Regions from separate parts of the Brevibacillus sp. AF8 genome, predicted to be linked through region 1. Evidence: a T-box and tRNA genes for the amino acid it is inferred to sense, from the RefSeq annotation. Region 1 holds a T-box; the other holds one or more tRNA genes.
The links. A T-box is a leader RNA that pairs with one kind of tRNA and senses whether it is charged. The one in region 1 lies ahead of ileS (isoleucine--tRNA ligase), so its partner is inferred to be a tRNA-Ile.

Region 1 (7,411 bases):
TTGACCCAGAATTATTACAAAACAGCTAGAGAACCGGTGTAGTAACCATGTTCCCTAGCTGTTTCTTTATCCAACTGCTTCGTTATCCAATGTGCAAGCCAAATGTTTTGTCACCGAACGAAACTTTCTCCCTATCTGCTATTTTCGCAAAAGTCACACCCGAAACGAGTACACTTTCACGCAAAACATGATCAAAACGCTCCAAGGCTGCTCGTAGCTCATCGTCCACATCCAAGGTGAGCTGGACACGTTTATCGATGGGCAGATCCAGCTTTTTGCGTGCATCCTGAACGACACGAATGACTTCACGAACCAAGCCTTCTTGCTCAAGCTCTTCTGTCAGCGTCGTATTCAGTGCCACATGGAGCTGATAGCCGGATGCGGAAGCAAAGCCTTGCTTCCCTTGCTTTTCCACAAGCAGCTCATCTAGCGTAAGCCGCACACTCTCACCTGCGACCTCCACATCCAAGTAGCCATTGTCCACTGCCTTCTGTGCATCGGCTGCGTTCAATTCTTTTAGATACCCTTGGATTGGCCCGACGAGCTTGCCGTATTTTTTTCCGGCTACACTCAGGTTGAGCTTGAAATGATACGTTACGAAGCTGCTGTCGCTTTGCTCTACCCGAATGTTTTTGACATTGATCTCGTCTTCGATAATGCCGGCAAATCGCTCGAGGTTAAATGGCTGCTCCATCGATACGATCAGCTCGGACAGAGGCTGTCTGGTCTTGAGTCCAGTTTCGTTGCGAACATTTCGCGCCAGCTCCACGATGTGTCGAGCCATTTCCATGTCCCGCTCAAGGGCTTCGTCGATTGCTTCTGTGTTCACTTTCGGATAGTCAGTCAAATGAACACTGCCCTCTCCTCCCAGATTGCCATACATATCTTCTGCGATCAGCGGCGCGTATGGTGCGATCATCTTCGCCAGCGTTAGCAACACTTCCCGCAGGGTCTGGTAAGCAGATACTTTGTCAGGCGTCATCCCGCTGCTCCAGAAGCGATCCCGCGAACGGCGGATGTACCAGTTGCTCAACTCGTCGATGAACGTTTCGATATGCCCTGCCGGATTCATGAAATCGTAGGTTTCCAGACCTTTTACCACGTGCTGCAAGGTGGTATTCAAGCGGGAAAATATCCAACGATCCAGCTTGTTCACAGATGGTTGCGTTGGATGCTCTTCTGGCTTGAATGCATCGATCAAGGCGTATAACGAATAAAAATCATGCGTGTTATGGATCTTATCGATCACTTTGTACTTCGCCTCGGCGACGATCCGCTTGGAGAACCGCTTGCTGCTCCACGGCGCACTGTCAGACAAAAGCGCCCAGCGGAATGCATCTGCACCGAACTCTTCGATTACCTCCCACGGATCGATCCCGTTTCCTTTGCTTTTAGACATCTTCTGGCCGTGTTCATCCAAAACGTGACCGGTAGAGATGACCGCCTTGTAAGGGGCTTTTCCGTTATACAGGGTAGAGACTGCCAACAAGCTGAAGAACCAGCCCCGCGTCTGATCGATTCCTTCCGAAATGATGTCGGCAGGGTACTGCTCCTCGAATACCTTTTCGTCTCCGAATGGATGATGGTACTGAGCAAACGGCATCGAACCGCTGTCGAACCACACATCAATGACCTCAGGCGTCCGCTCCATCGTACCGCCGCAAGAGCAGCGCAGCTTCACCTCATCCACAAACGGCTTGTGCAGCTCCAGCTTTTCGTCGATTGGTGCCACAGATTTCTCACGCAACTCTTTTACACTGCCTGGCGCGTATTCGCTGCCACAATCCTGACAAAGCCATAGATTGAGCGGCGTCCCCCAATACCGATTGCGGCTAATATTCCAGTCTACGAGCTCTTCGAGGAATTTCCCGAAGCGCCCTTCGCGCAGGTGGCCCGGATACCAGTCGATCTTGCTGTTGTTTTCGATTAGCTGATCCTTGATCGCTGTCGTTTTGATGAACCAGCTCTCCATAGCGTAGTAGAGCAGTGGTGATTTACACCGCCAGCAAAACGGATAGCTATGCTCGTAGCGCTCCTTGGAAAACAGCAAGCTGCGATGTGACAAGTCTTTGACGATATCGACGTCGCAGTCCTTAACGAAGCGACCTGCGAAATCCGCGATTTGATCAGTATAGCGGCCAGCCAAATTCACGACGTTCACGAAATCAAGCCCATGCTGACGGGTCGTGCGATAGTCATCCTCCCCGTGCGCTGGAGCAGTATGCACGATACCCGTTCCGCTCGTATCACTGACATAGTCCGCATCGACGACGATATGCCCATGGTTTACCTGGATATAGCCAAAAGGCGGCTCATACGGGGTTCCGACCCATTCTGCGCCTTTGTGCGTGGACAAAACCTCGTAGTCTTCCTTGAACACTTTCTCCGCGAGATTTTTTGCTACGACGTACACTTCATCCTGGTGCTTCACCCGCACGTAATCGAGCTCTTTGTTAACAGTCAATGCCACGTTGGCTGGAAGTGTCCATGGTGTCGTCGTCCACGCGAGGAAGATGTCGTCGCTTGTCTTGCTTTTGAATTTGACCGTCGCACTCAAATCCTTCACGTCTTCATAGCCTTGCGCCACTTCATGGGAGCTGAGTGTCGTCTGGCAATCCGGGCAATATGGACTGACACGATGCCCTTTGTACAGCAGTTCTTTTTTATGAATGTCAGAAAGGATATGCCAGACGCTTTCGATGTAATCGTTGGTCAAGGTGACATATGGATGCTCCATATCTGTCCAGTATGCGATTCCTTCCGTCAGCTCGCGCCATTGTTTTTCGTATTCAAAGACACTGTTTTTGCACTCCTCGACGAATTTGGCCACCCCGTAGTTTTCGATTTCCTGCTTGCCGGAAATACCAAGTCGCTTTTCCACCCCAAGCTCCACCGGGAGACCATGTGTATCCCAGCCTGCTTTGCGGACGACACGGTAGCCAGACATCGTTTTGTAGCGTCCGATAAAATCCTTGATGACCCGTCCGAGTACGTGACCGATATGCGGCTGTCCGTTGGCAGTCGGAGGACCTTCATAAAAGACGAAGTTTGGCTTTCCCAGCCGATTGTCCATCGACTTGCGGAATGTATCGTCTTTCCTCCACTGATCCAAAACGCGTAACTCTCGTGTCCTTGCTTTTTCTTTTACGTCTACTTTCCTCATCATGTACACTCCTTCTTCTGTCGTTTTCGTAGAAGTGTAGGTTCATAGAACGCAAAAAAATCCCGCCCCCTAAGGGACGAGATTTGATCTCGCGATACCACCCTTGTTCCGAAATCTTCATGCAAGCATGTCATTTCGGCACCTCTACTACGTACCATCATACGCGTCCCTTGTAACGGTGGGATTCCGGGTCAGCTTACTCCAAAATGCTTCAGCTTTCCTTCTCGGAGAGGATTTTCGGCTAAGTCTTGAACGTTGGCTTTCAGCACTAGGGCCAACTCTCTGGGGAACAAGGGGATTAGCTTACTCTTTCTCGTCAATGAATTTGTTGGTGTTCTATTCGTATACTCTTTTTACACTGCTTTCAAGAAAATGTCAAGGAAGCGAGTTTCCCTCAAGGTTTTTTATCGTTTGCGTCCCGAACCCCTTGTTGTCCTTCCTCAATGACTTCACGCCACTCCTGATTGCCCTTGTCAACAGAATCTCTCCATAACCCATTTCCTGTATCCACAGCGTATCGCCATATTTCCTGCTTCCGGTCGATAATGGCGCTATCGGTATCCATAATTCCGCCTTTTCCGTTAAATCTCTTTTTCAAATATTCCCTGGCGTCCAGCAATCTTTGTTTTTCTTCCTCCACCAGCGCTTTTACTTTTTCCTTGGTGTCTTCCGCGAGTTTTTTCTTCGCTTCTTTTTGACTGAGTGCGTCTTCTTTTGCATTTTCCTTCCAAGCATACCAAGCCTGCTTGAGCTTGTCGTATTCGCCCCGAAGGTGCTTTTTCAAAGCTTCTTCATCCTGCACGGTTATGTATGTCCCCGCTCCCGCATCCGCCACTTGCTTGAGCATACGCTGCCCTTCGTTATCAACGTCAAAACCGATAATGTTCACCACGGTCTTTATGCTCGACTGATTCAGTGCTTTGGCTGCTTCTACGGGATTTCCTCCGCACGTTTCGATCCCGTCGCTCACCACGTACACGAATGTTTCGTTTGTCCCGGGTGGAATATCTTCTTGCAAGGCTTGCAGCGCTTTTGCAATTGGTGTCCAGCCTGCTGGTTGTACTTTGCCCAATGCTTGTTGAAACGATTCCTTCTGATAGCCTGTCTCCGAATAAAATGTCTCTGTGCTGGCGCATGATAATGCTTTGTCTTGCTCACTGCCGCTTCCTTTATGACCATATACCCGTAAAGAAATCGTCGCGTTTTTCGGAAGGACAGACGCGAATTGGTCAATCGCCTCTCGGGCTGCCTCCATCTTCGTTTTTTTGCCGACTTTTCCTTTCATGCTGCCACTCGCATCAATCAACAAGGCAAAATGCGTTTTTTGCGTATCCGGCAAGGTAATCTCCTCTGTCGGCCGCTGCAAGTGAACGTCTACGCTGGAATCAAAATTGGCAAACGTGAGAACGAACGGGCGATAATCCTCTCCGAGTAATTTCAGCAGCTCCTCGAGATATTGCTCCGATGTGAGTGTAGCTGGGAGCTTATCCAATTCTTTTTTGACCTTCTCTTCATCGTAATTCTCGCCAGCATAGGTTCCAACCACCTGGTTTGCCAATGCGAGCTCAAATGCCGTCAACTCGCGCTTGACAGGCGGCAGTGGCTCTCTGGCCTGCGTTTGTGTGGATATATCTGAAGTTGTCTGATCAGGCGTTTTGGTCTGCTCCTGCAAGTTCGCGGTTTGTTGTGTCGCAGCAGTGTCTTTTTGCCCAGGATCAGAGTCTGTACAGCCCGTCATCACTAGCGTAAGAAACACAATAAACGATGCCCATTTCTTCAAAAAGCTTCCCCCTCCTCTTACTCCACCCTACATTATGCTAAATCATTCCAATTCGAACAAATTATAAAAGATGCAGGTCGTTTTTCCTATAATGCAAAAAAGAGCAACACAAAGCGTTTCCACACTTTGCGCTACTCTTTTCCTCTTTCAAAAATTATTAGGCCACTGCCCTTTTCACACTGCGACGGCTTTCCACCTGCGACAAGAACAAGCTGAGAACCAGGATAATCGCGCCGAACAAATACGGTGCGTTCAAATGAACCCCGTACAACGTACCCGCCACTGCTGGGCCAAAAATATTCCCCAGACTCATGTAGGCATTGTTCATCCCTGCAACGAAGCCCTGTTCATCCCCCGCTCGCTTGGAGATCAGCGTGTTGATTGCAGGACGCATAATCGACGTCAGGGTAAAGAAGATAACCGTCATAATCAGCATATACCAGAAGTTACCGGACAATAGCATCATCACCATCGATACAGCAGACAAGAAGAACGTCACGTTAATGAGTTTTTTCTCGCCAAAACGAGTAATGAGCTTGCCGATCAGCGCTGCCTGCACAATCGTACCGGCAAGAGCACCCACTGTGATAATGATGGAAATATCACGCGGAGTATAAGCGAACTTTGCATCGACGAACAGCGGGAAGATGACTTCGAAGTTCGCCAAGCCAAACGTCATCGTAAAGACCAACACCAGCATAATGAAGTACGACGATTGAAACGACTTGCCGAGTTGTACGAAGATGTTTTCCTGTTTGTCTTTGGCGTTTCGCGCCGCGAGCTGCTTTTCTTTCGGAAGTGATTCTGACAAGAAAAAGATGGAACCAAGTGTGGCTACCGCACCAACTGCCGCGGAAATGTAGAACGGCATACGCAGACCAAGCTCCGCCAAAAATCCACCAATACCAGGTCCGATAACAAATCCGAGCGACATGGCGGCCCCGAGCATCCCCAGTCCTTTTCCACGTTTATCCTCTGTCGTAATGTCCGCTACATACGCCAGCATGGACGGAATCATCGCTGCTGCCCCGATCCCGCCGATCAGACGAGAAAGGTAGAGCACCCATGTCTGTTCAGCCAAGGCAAAAACCAGATTGGAGATCGTAAACAGGACGAGTCCCGATACAATCATGATTTTTCTACCGTACTTATCTGACCATTCCCCGGCAATCGGAGAAAAAAGAAATTGAGTTACACCAAAAGCCGCCACCAAGTATCCAGCCGTCTCCCCACCCGCGCCGAACTCTTTGAGAAATTCGGGCAAAATCGGAATAATCAAGCCAATTCCCAGCATGGCGATAAACATGTTGATCATCAGGAAGAGAATCGGTCGCTGACTATTCTCTTGTTTACTCATATTCATTTATCCATTCCTATCCATTTAGATTTTCTTTTTAGCCTTGCAGCTTCGCTTTTACGCTTTCAATCACCGTGCGCCAAATGGCAGGGTCTGTAGATATCTTTTGCTTGAAGTTGCGGTACAACTCCTTTTGCTTTTCCTCAAAATCTGGAGCGTCTGCAGCCGGCAATCCTGCACGGGCAGTCGTAATCATTTCCTGCACCTCTGGCGAACGCGGACCCCAAACTCTTGCCTCGTATCCATCCTGGTCGAGGAAAATAAAGATAGGAATCGCACGTGCTGTGCCATTGGTCAGGTATTGGTCCATCAACTCCAAATTTTCGTCGCGGATGAGAAAGCGCAATTCGATATTGCTTTCCTCGGCAATTCGCTGAATGACAGGAACGCACAAGGAAGCATCCCCACACCAGTCTGCGGTCAGCACGACCCCTTTCCAATTGCGCTGGGAGAGATCCTTCCAGACTGCCAGATCCTCATCCGTAAATGTGAGCTGATCATACACACGGGACAGCTCTTCTTTGTTGACGTTCATGCTTTCTTTGTACGCTGCAAAGCTCATTCCTTTTTCAAACCAACTGTTCTGATTCACGTTAGACATACTCCGTACTCCTCCTGTATGTTGAAAATTATTGCTCCCAAATAGCGGAAGTTCCCAAGCGATTGCGAATGGAAGAGCTTCTTGTTTTGCGGGTTTCTTTCCCTGACGCCTGTTTCATGGTGCTTGCCTTGGCAGTCAGATCCATAAACCACTCTCTATCTTTGGTTGCGAGGGCGAGGTCGATCAAATCATGCATATGCTCCTCATCATCAAAAGAGCCTACCGGAATGCGTTCCATCCACTGTCTCGGAATCACCACCTGTTTGCCGATCGTCTCTTCGTTGTCGCATTGAACCACATATACTTTTGCGGTACCTCGCAATGAATCATCTGTTTCGACGAAGCCTTGAACTAACTCTCCGAATTTGGTTTTGCCCAATACCCAATCTCCGACTTCCAATAACTCATCTCGATTCATTTTCGTGCACCTCCTAATTGTAACGGAAATCATTACAGTTTCCATGTTAAAAATTTGTATGGTTACTGTTGCGAATTCTCCTGACAGCCATG
Region 2 (7,411 bases), on a different contig from region 1:
GCTGCTAAAAACGCTCGACAACAGCTGTTCCAACGACATGTTGTCTGAGTGTGGCGCTCGAATGATTCGCTCCGTCGCATGCTCCTGCCAATAATCGATCATGGAGTCCAGAAGCGCTTGACGATCTGGAAAGTGATGATAAAAGCTACCCTTGCTGATCTTCAGTTTTCTGGCGAGGGGTTCCACGCGAACAGCGTCAATGCCTGCTTCAGCCAACATATCGAGCCCTGCCCGAATCCAATCTTCACGTACGTATTGCATGGCTCACCTCAAAAGATACGGCGTCGTATGTTTCTGAGTTCATGTTATTCCACCTGGTGAGAAGTGTCAAGAATCATTGAATTTTGTATTGACATTCACACTAGTGTAAAGCTTTAGAATCGCAATCAAGAGCAACAGACCTTGTATGCAGCTCTTGATCATCTCGCTTGAGAAAAATAAAAGGAATGGAGTGTCAGATCGATGAAAACAACATCAATTCCCGCGTCTGTAACAGTTATTGGCCTTGGCCATATGGGAGTAGCACTCGCGGATGCTTTTCTAAAAGGCGGTAATCCAACGACTGTCTGGAACCGCTCAGCAGATAGAGCCAAAGGTCTAGTCGAGAAGGGGGCAGTGCTGGCGGGCAGTGTAGATGAGGCAATCTCGGCAAGCAACTTGGTTGTTGTTTGCTTATCGACCTACAAAGTCATGCATGATCTACTAGAGCCCTTGAAAAATGAATTATCAGACCGTGTCATCGTCAACCTCACCACCGGAACCCCGGAGGACGCACGCAAGACAGCCAAGTGGGTAAGCGAACGCGGTGGGCAATATCTCGATGGAGCGATCATGGCTATCCCTCAAATGATTGGACTGCCCGAAACACTCATTTTCTACGGTGGGTCGAAGGCTCTATTTGAAGCATATGAACCGACATTGAAACTGTTGGGAGGTAACGCTGCCTATCTCGGTGAAGACTATGGAGTTCCGTTGATCTATGATTTGTCGCTGCTTACCATGATGTATGGGGCTTGGTATGGCTCTATGCATGCACATGCCCTATTAAGTACGGCAAACATAACAGGAACAGAGTTCCTTCCATACGCAACCAACTGGGTAAATCACTTGATTGCGCCGCTCTTGACAGACCCGGTTGCCGCACGTGCCCGTGATGAAGGAAACTTCACGACCGATGTGTCCAATTTGAATACGAACAAACTAGGACTTGAACACATCATCCATGCCAGCCAGGAACAGGGAATCCCCGTTGATTGGTTGATGCCATTGCTAGAATTGGCCACACAGAAAGTAGCAGAGGGCTACGGTGCTGACTCTTTGGATCGCGTGATTGAGGCCATCCGGAAACCGCTGGTGAAATAATTTTTTTCTCTGGTGCCAATGAAAAACAACCTCGCTTCGCATGATGATCAGCGCGAAAACGAGGTTGTTTTTCCAAATGAGGGAATGGAGCTGCACGCAGTTTCTGTTATTCGCGAATGGATTTGACCATCGCAATATGCTCGATACCTGCATCGTCAAATAAGTCGCCAAAAGGCTCATAGCCGAGCTTTTCATAAAACCGTTGGGCTTGCGTCTGTGCGTTCAGTTTCAGGCTGTCATACCCGTGTTGTTTAGCCAGCGCTTCCATCTCAAGCATGATTTGGCGGCCCAGCCCGGTACCGCGTTCTGTTTTGGCAACCGCCACCCGTTCAATTTTTCCCACGCCTGGTGCGTAGGTGCGGATACGGCTTGCGCCCACTGGCTTTCCATCGCGGTAGGTCACAAAATGAATCGTCTCGCCATCCAGTGTGTCATGCTCATCGATTTCCAACTCTTCCGGTACTTCCTGTTCCTCGATGAAAACGACACGGCGTACAGACAGGGCATCCGCCAATTCTTGTTCAGTGGTGACTCTTTGGATCTGGTAGGTTTGCAGGTTCATCGATATTCGTCCTTTGTTAGAAAATATCCCTCCCTACGATATTCGCAGGGAGGGTTGGTGGTTAAGGATAGGGTGTTTATTTTTTGAGAAGGAAAGTCTGGTAAACGCTCCAGATGCCATCCTCGAGCTGATAAATCAAGTGGAAGCGATCAATTTCGCTGTTCAGGTCAATTTTTGCCATACTCAGTTGGCCGGTTACATCCCGCAGCTCATCGTCGGACAGGTCGCGCCCGATGGTCAGATGCGGTACGTATGCGTAGGTTTCTTTTTCATTCACACACTGATTGGCAATCTTTTGATGCAACTCGTTAAATGGTTCCTTGTTTTGCACAGCCAAATAGATCACGTTGGTGGTAGGGTGGAAAGAAGATACCCGATGGAAATGAGCCGAAAAGCTGTCGGTAGAGGAGGCAACCTGCTCCAGATGGCTCACAAGCTCAGGAAGCTTGGCTTCGTCCAGCTCAAAGGCTTCCTTCAAACGAATATATGGAGGAACCAAAGCATAGCCCGGGTCATAACGTTTCCGGTAAGAGTTGGCTACTTCTTGCACCTTGCTAGATGGGAATATTACGATACTGTACATCATCAGAACCACTCCTCCTTACTATCTATCATGCTCTACAAGATCTTATTTTAACAGAAAATTCTTCATTTGTGTAATGTTAAGCGTGGGTCCGTATATTCCTTGCGACAAAGGAAAGACTGTGTAGTGCAAGGAGGTGCCGCACTGCATGCATACGGCTATGATGATCACATTCATTTTTCTCGTCCTGCTTCTATTGTCTGTGCTGACCTTCACGATCTTGACTGCGATACGAAAAGGAGAGTTCGAAGATGCTCTCGTATCGACGATTAAGGATGAAGGTCCGCAAGAAGAACAGCCACGGTAAGTTTACCCGTAAAGCGTCTTTAGCATACGCGGTAGATTGCGCTGCCAGTGGCCCCACGTATGGTCACCCTCAAACGTTTCATAAACGAGGGTGGCTTTTTTCGTGCCCAAAATCTCGCGCAGCTCTTCATTGGCCGCAAGAAGATTCAATGTGCCGCGCCCTGTGCTTACTGCCGTTTCCTCCGTCCCGATCTCCAAATAAATGGTCTGCGGTACGGAAAAGTCAGTGTCAGCTACCAAGCGATTTAGCTTTGCGTCCATGGCAATCGACTGGCAGGCAACTTGTCCAAACGTATGTGGATAGTTGAGCGCCGTGAACAGAGAGACAACTCCGCCCAAAGATTCGCCAAGAAGTGTTCGTGCGTTGCCCAAAGGATGTGTGGAGTAATGCGTATCGACATAGCTCACGACTTCTTCGGCGAGGAAGCGACGGTAGGCCATGTGCTCCTTGCCATCCGGATGATAACGGTCGTTCCGTTTGCTTTTCTCGACAGGGAGAAAGACAGCGATGATATCAGGCAATTCTTTGTCCCCATTCAATTGATCCAGCAAAGAAGCCATTCTGCCCATTGCCAAGTAATCTTCTCCATCTTGTACGAAGAGGACTGGATACGAGTAGAGTGGCGAGTAGCGTTGGGGTGTGTAGACAATCAGCTTTTCCGGCGTCCCCAAATGCCGGCTTTCCAAGATGATTTCCTCAAGGGCCACTGCGGTGTCCTCCTTATTGGGATATTCCTGTTCATTATTATACAGGAGCGAGCGGGCGTGCCCAAGAGTTTGGGTGCAGAGTCAGGCTTTGGGCGAAAGATTGTCGCAATTTGGTCAGCGTGTGATACTATGGTAGGAAACGACTTCACTCGATTTGTGGAAGGGGTTGTCTCTTATATGAAGAAGCAAGTACACAGCATCGAAGTCAGAAACGCTGCTCTCGCACGTTTGGCAGAACGCGGAGTGACGGTGGATGATATCGCAGAAATCGTCTATCTCATGCAATCGCCTTACCATCCAGATCTCACGATGGCGCAGTGCATCGAGAGCGTGAACGCGGTCTTGGAAAAAAGGGAAATGCAGCACGCCATCCTGGTTGGCGTTGAGTTGGATACGTTAGCAGAGAAGGGCCTCTTGTCTGAGCCGCTTCAATCCATTATCGCGTCAGATGAAGGACTGTTCGGATGCGACGAAACATTGGCGCTAGGCTCCGTATTTGGATATGGAAGTATCGCAGTTACCACCTTTGGACATTTGGATAAGCACAAGGTCGGGGTGATTAAAAGACTGGATACCAAGTCGGCAGAGGGACGCGTTCACACATTTTTGGACGACCTCGTGGCGAGTGTGGCAGCCAATGCATCTAGCCGCATGGCGCATCGGATGAGAGATGAGCAGGAGGCGGACTTGGTACGAAGCGAGGCGTTGAAGCAACAGGAAGCCGAGTTGCGTGTCGAGGAGAAAGGGAAAGGTACGGAGCAGGCGGGGTAGGTTAGGTTTGGGATGATGGAGTATGTTTCAATCGTTACCTAATTATCTTGTTTCTTTTTGTAACCTTTCTTGGATTGCCTTAAGTCTGTCAGGAGCCAATTCTTCACCGGTGGAGCTTAAGTGCCTTGATGCAGTCATGTATGATGCGATGCCATCATGCAAGGAATCCCATGTTTTGGTAGGGGATGTGGGCAGCAGCGGTGGGGAATGGCTTTTTACAGGTAAAAACAAGCCTGATTTCACTGGGTTTCTTAGTGTTCTTTTGGTACGAGTGAAAATTTTTACAAGAAATTATTCATTTCCTCTTGAAATCCATTTTACGATGCTGTATAGTAATAAATGTGATCGACGTCCGATACGATTCGGGCCCTTAGCTCAGTTGGTCAGAGCGGTCGGCTCATAACCGATTGGTCGTAGGTTCGAGTCCTACAGGGCCCACCATTAAACGATCACACATATATCCCATGATCCGGTAGCTCAGTTGGGAGAGCACCATCTTGACAGGGTGGGGGTCGCTGGTTCGAACCCAGTCCGGATCACCATAATATAAACGCTAGAACCCTTGAGAAATCAAGGGTTTTTCTTATGTTTATAACGACCCCACTAGTTCCCTTTTTTACGATCAAGAGCAAATTGGTGCCGAAGTGGTGCCCTTTATTCGACTAAAGATTTTTTGGTGCCATTTGGTGCCGAAAAGAACATTTCCCCGAAAGCATCCGCTGTTTCCTTTTGCATGTGTGGTGTAATGTGCGAGTAGCGATCCAGCATCTTCACACTTGACCATCCCATACGCTCCGCTATGCGTTTATTGTTCTCTCGCATTTTCAAAGCATAACGACATGAGTATGACGTAGATCGTGAAATCGAATTCTTTTCAGTCCTGCTTTTTCAGTAAGGCGATGAATGGTTAGTAATTACTTCTGATTTATGAAAAAGTTTGAAGCATAGATTAGACCGCCTACGGGTGGTCTTTTCTTTGAAAGAGATTTGCATTCTTAGTTAGGTGTGCCATGTGTACAAGTGAATTCAGGTTCTATCAGGTTTCCGTCTTGTCAGCTTTATGCGCAGTTGAAGTGTCTGCCTTTGGCCAGGCAGTTGTAAATTTGGCCTACGTCTGTGGCAATCAGATTGAAATCGCAAAACGACACACAATTACGCCGAAGGACGGGTTTGGTGATTGCAGGATCACCTGCGATGTTTATAGATGCTCTGCCGATCCAAAGGCTTGCGTTCCTACGTGTGTCGGGAAATCGTAATGCAGTGGAGGAAACAAAACAGCCTACTCCTTGTTTGATAGGCTGTCTTCGAAATTCATAGTAGTATATAACGTTCTTAAGCTGTCTTGCATTTTATCGTGAGTCCAATCATATGAAAAAAACTCATCATATCAATCTTTTTGGGATATCCACCAAGATGTATCTGCTTGCCATTGAGTATTTGCTATTAATTTCGATAACTTGTACGAAAAGTTAGGCTATCGTTTTATCATGGAACGCTCCAAGTATCTACGTGCAATTATCTTGTCAAAGACTGGTCATTATCAGGAAGCAATACCATTGCTCAGGGAGTGTGTAGGGGAAGCGACAAAGAACAATCTAATCCATAGAGTCAACGACCTAATAGAAGCATTGCTTTACGTTAATGACGTAAACTCCATCGAACAAGTTATCAACACAGAGGAACATAACTTCTCTTTTGATTTTAATAATGCTTACAACTTTTCAGGAATAGGGAATTATTACAAAAACAAAGGAGCCTTCCTTGTTAGTCGCGGTCATTTCAATGAGGGCATGGATGCTTATCTACAAAGTATTGTGTATTACGGAAAAATCAATCGAATCGAAGAAATAATGTCTTGGGCTGTTGAGATCAACATGCATCATTGTGAATTAAAAAAAGATATGGATTTGGAACTTCTGAAAAAATTGAATGAAGTATATAATATGGTTAAATTCGGTAAAAGAAATGAGGGGTAACATATGAGGAAGTTTTTAGCTGTCCTTTCAAGAATTTCACTGGTAATAGCTTGCTTTCTAGTTGTTGTTTCCACTGGTGCAAATAGCATGTCGCTCCCTAAAAAACCTCCTATTATTATGTATAGCGATAACCCACAAGGATAGATACGATAAACACAATAAAGCTCATAACAATTCCTAGCAATCAGCAGGCCTCATGTGTCTGTTTTCTTTTTGTTTACAAAGAAAAAAGACAAATCTTAACGATCTGTCTTCTCCCCTTGTTCTGAGGTATCCCCCCACATGATAACTATCCGGAACGCATTTCTGTAGACCGACTCCGACAGCCTTTTCCAATAGTGTGAATCTCCCAAAACTTTTTTTGCTGGCATACTCCGTTCAACGTTGAATAAAGGAGCGTCAAATTTGACACTCCCCTCAATTTTGAGGGCAGCAGCGAGGGATTCCATTACACAGTCACCTTGTTAAGAAAAGTTAAGGTTCACGTGCGTATTAGCAGTTGTTAGTATTCACGTGTGTATAACCGTGTGGATGCCCAAATAAGTGAGGCGCAATTACTTGGGAGGTTGCGGCTGTGGGTCCTTCTGACAGGGTAGGCCCTATGCGGGTCGAGCGAGCCCCGAAATCTCGCTAGATTTATTTTCGAAAAATTACTTTCGCTTTTGCTTAACCTGATCCCAGAGATGACATTTTCAAATTTTTGCATCATCAGATGACCTGAAAATCGGATCACTACAATACGAGCTTAAAACGAAAGTGAGGTGAAAAATTTGGCGAAACCAAAGGCGAAAACTGATCAGCTGCAACAAAGGAAATTTCCAAGTCAAAATTGGCTTTAATAGTTGGTAAATCACCGCAATGGATACGCCAATTGACTAGAGATAATCGGTACGTAAAAAAGATGGTAAATGGGAAGGGCGAAACCCACAGGCGAATGCAAAGGCCCTAAAGTCTGGCGGTTATGCATCTGACCCGGACTATCCAGGAAAGTTGGTCAGCCTGAGCGAGAAGTATGAGTTGCACTAGTATGATATTGATAAGTCTGACAACTCTGTGGATAAAGAACAACCAGAATTAAAGCTGGAGGACTGGAAACGTGAATCAGGATTGAAGGCAATTGACAGTCTTGCTTGCAAAGGTCTA

Region 2: it has a tRNA-Ile gene. The T-box ahead of ileS (isoleucine--tRNA ligase) is inferred to sense a tRNA for this amino acid. The anticodon was not compared.

Annotation. Positions count from the first base shown of each region.
Region 1 covers NZ_JAGQDN010000004.1:82,708-90,118, forward strand. Annotated here, with positions in the region: partial or broken gene KB186_RS08400 (immunity protein Imm33 domain-containing protein) at 1-14, shown strand, start outside; gene ileS (isoleucine--tRNA ligase) at 83-3,163, opposite strand; T-box leader at 3,233-3,492, opposite strand; gene KB186_RS08410 (vWA domain-containing protein) at 3,558-4,943, opposite strand; gene KB186_RS08415 (MFS transporter) at 5,101-6,306, opposite strand; gene KB186_RS08420 (thioredoxin family protein) at 6,338-6,901, opposite strand; gene KB186_RS08425 (IDEAL domain-containing protein) at 6,930-7,319, opposite strand; gene KB186_RS08430 (RrF2 family transcriptional regulator) at 7,382-7,411, opposite strand, start outside.
Region 2 covers NZ_JAGQDN010000008.1:135,043-142,453, reverse strand. Annotated here, with positions in the region: gene KB186_RS13110 (TetR/AcrR family transcriptional regulator) at 1-261, opposite strand, end outside; gene KB186_RS13105 (NAD(P)-dependent oxidoreductase) at 463-1,362, shown strand; gene KB186_RS13100 (GNAT family N-acetyltransferase) at 1,469-1,924, opposite strand; gene KB186_RS13095 (YjcG family protein) at 2,001-2,510, opposite strand; gene KB186_RS13090 (hypothetical protein) at 2,656-2,814, shown strand; gene KB186_RS13085 (alpha/beta hydrolase) at 2,817-3,521, opposite strand; gene KB186_RS13080 (phosphatidylglycerophosphatase A family protein) at 3,699-4,292, shown strand; tRNA gene KB186_RS13075 (tRNA-Ile) at 4,657-4,733, shown strand; tRNA gene KB186_RS13070 (tRNA-Val) at 4,759-4,834, shown strand; gene KB186_RS13065 (hypothetical protein) at 5,780-6,268, shown strand; gene KB186_RS13060 (hypothetical protein) at 7,322-7,411, shown strand, end outside.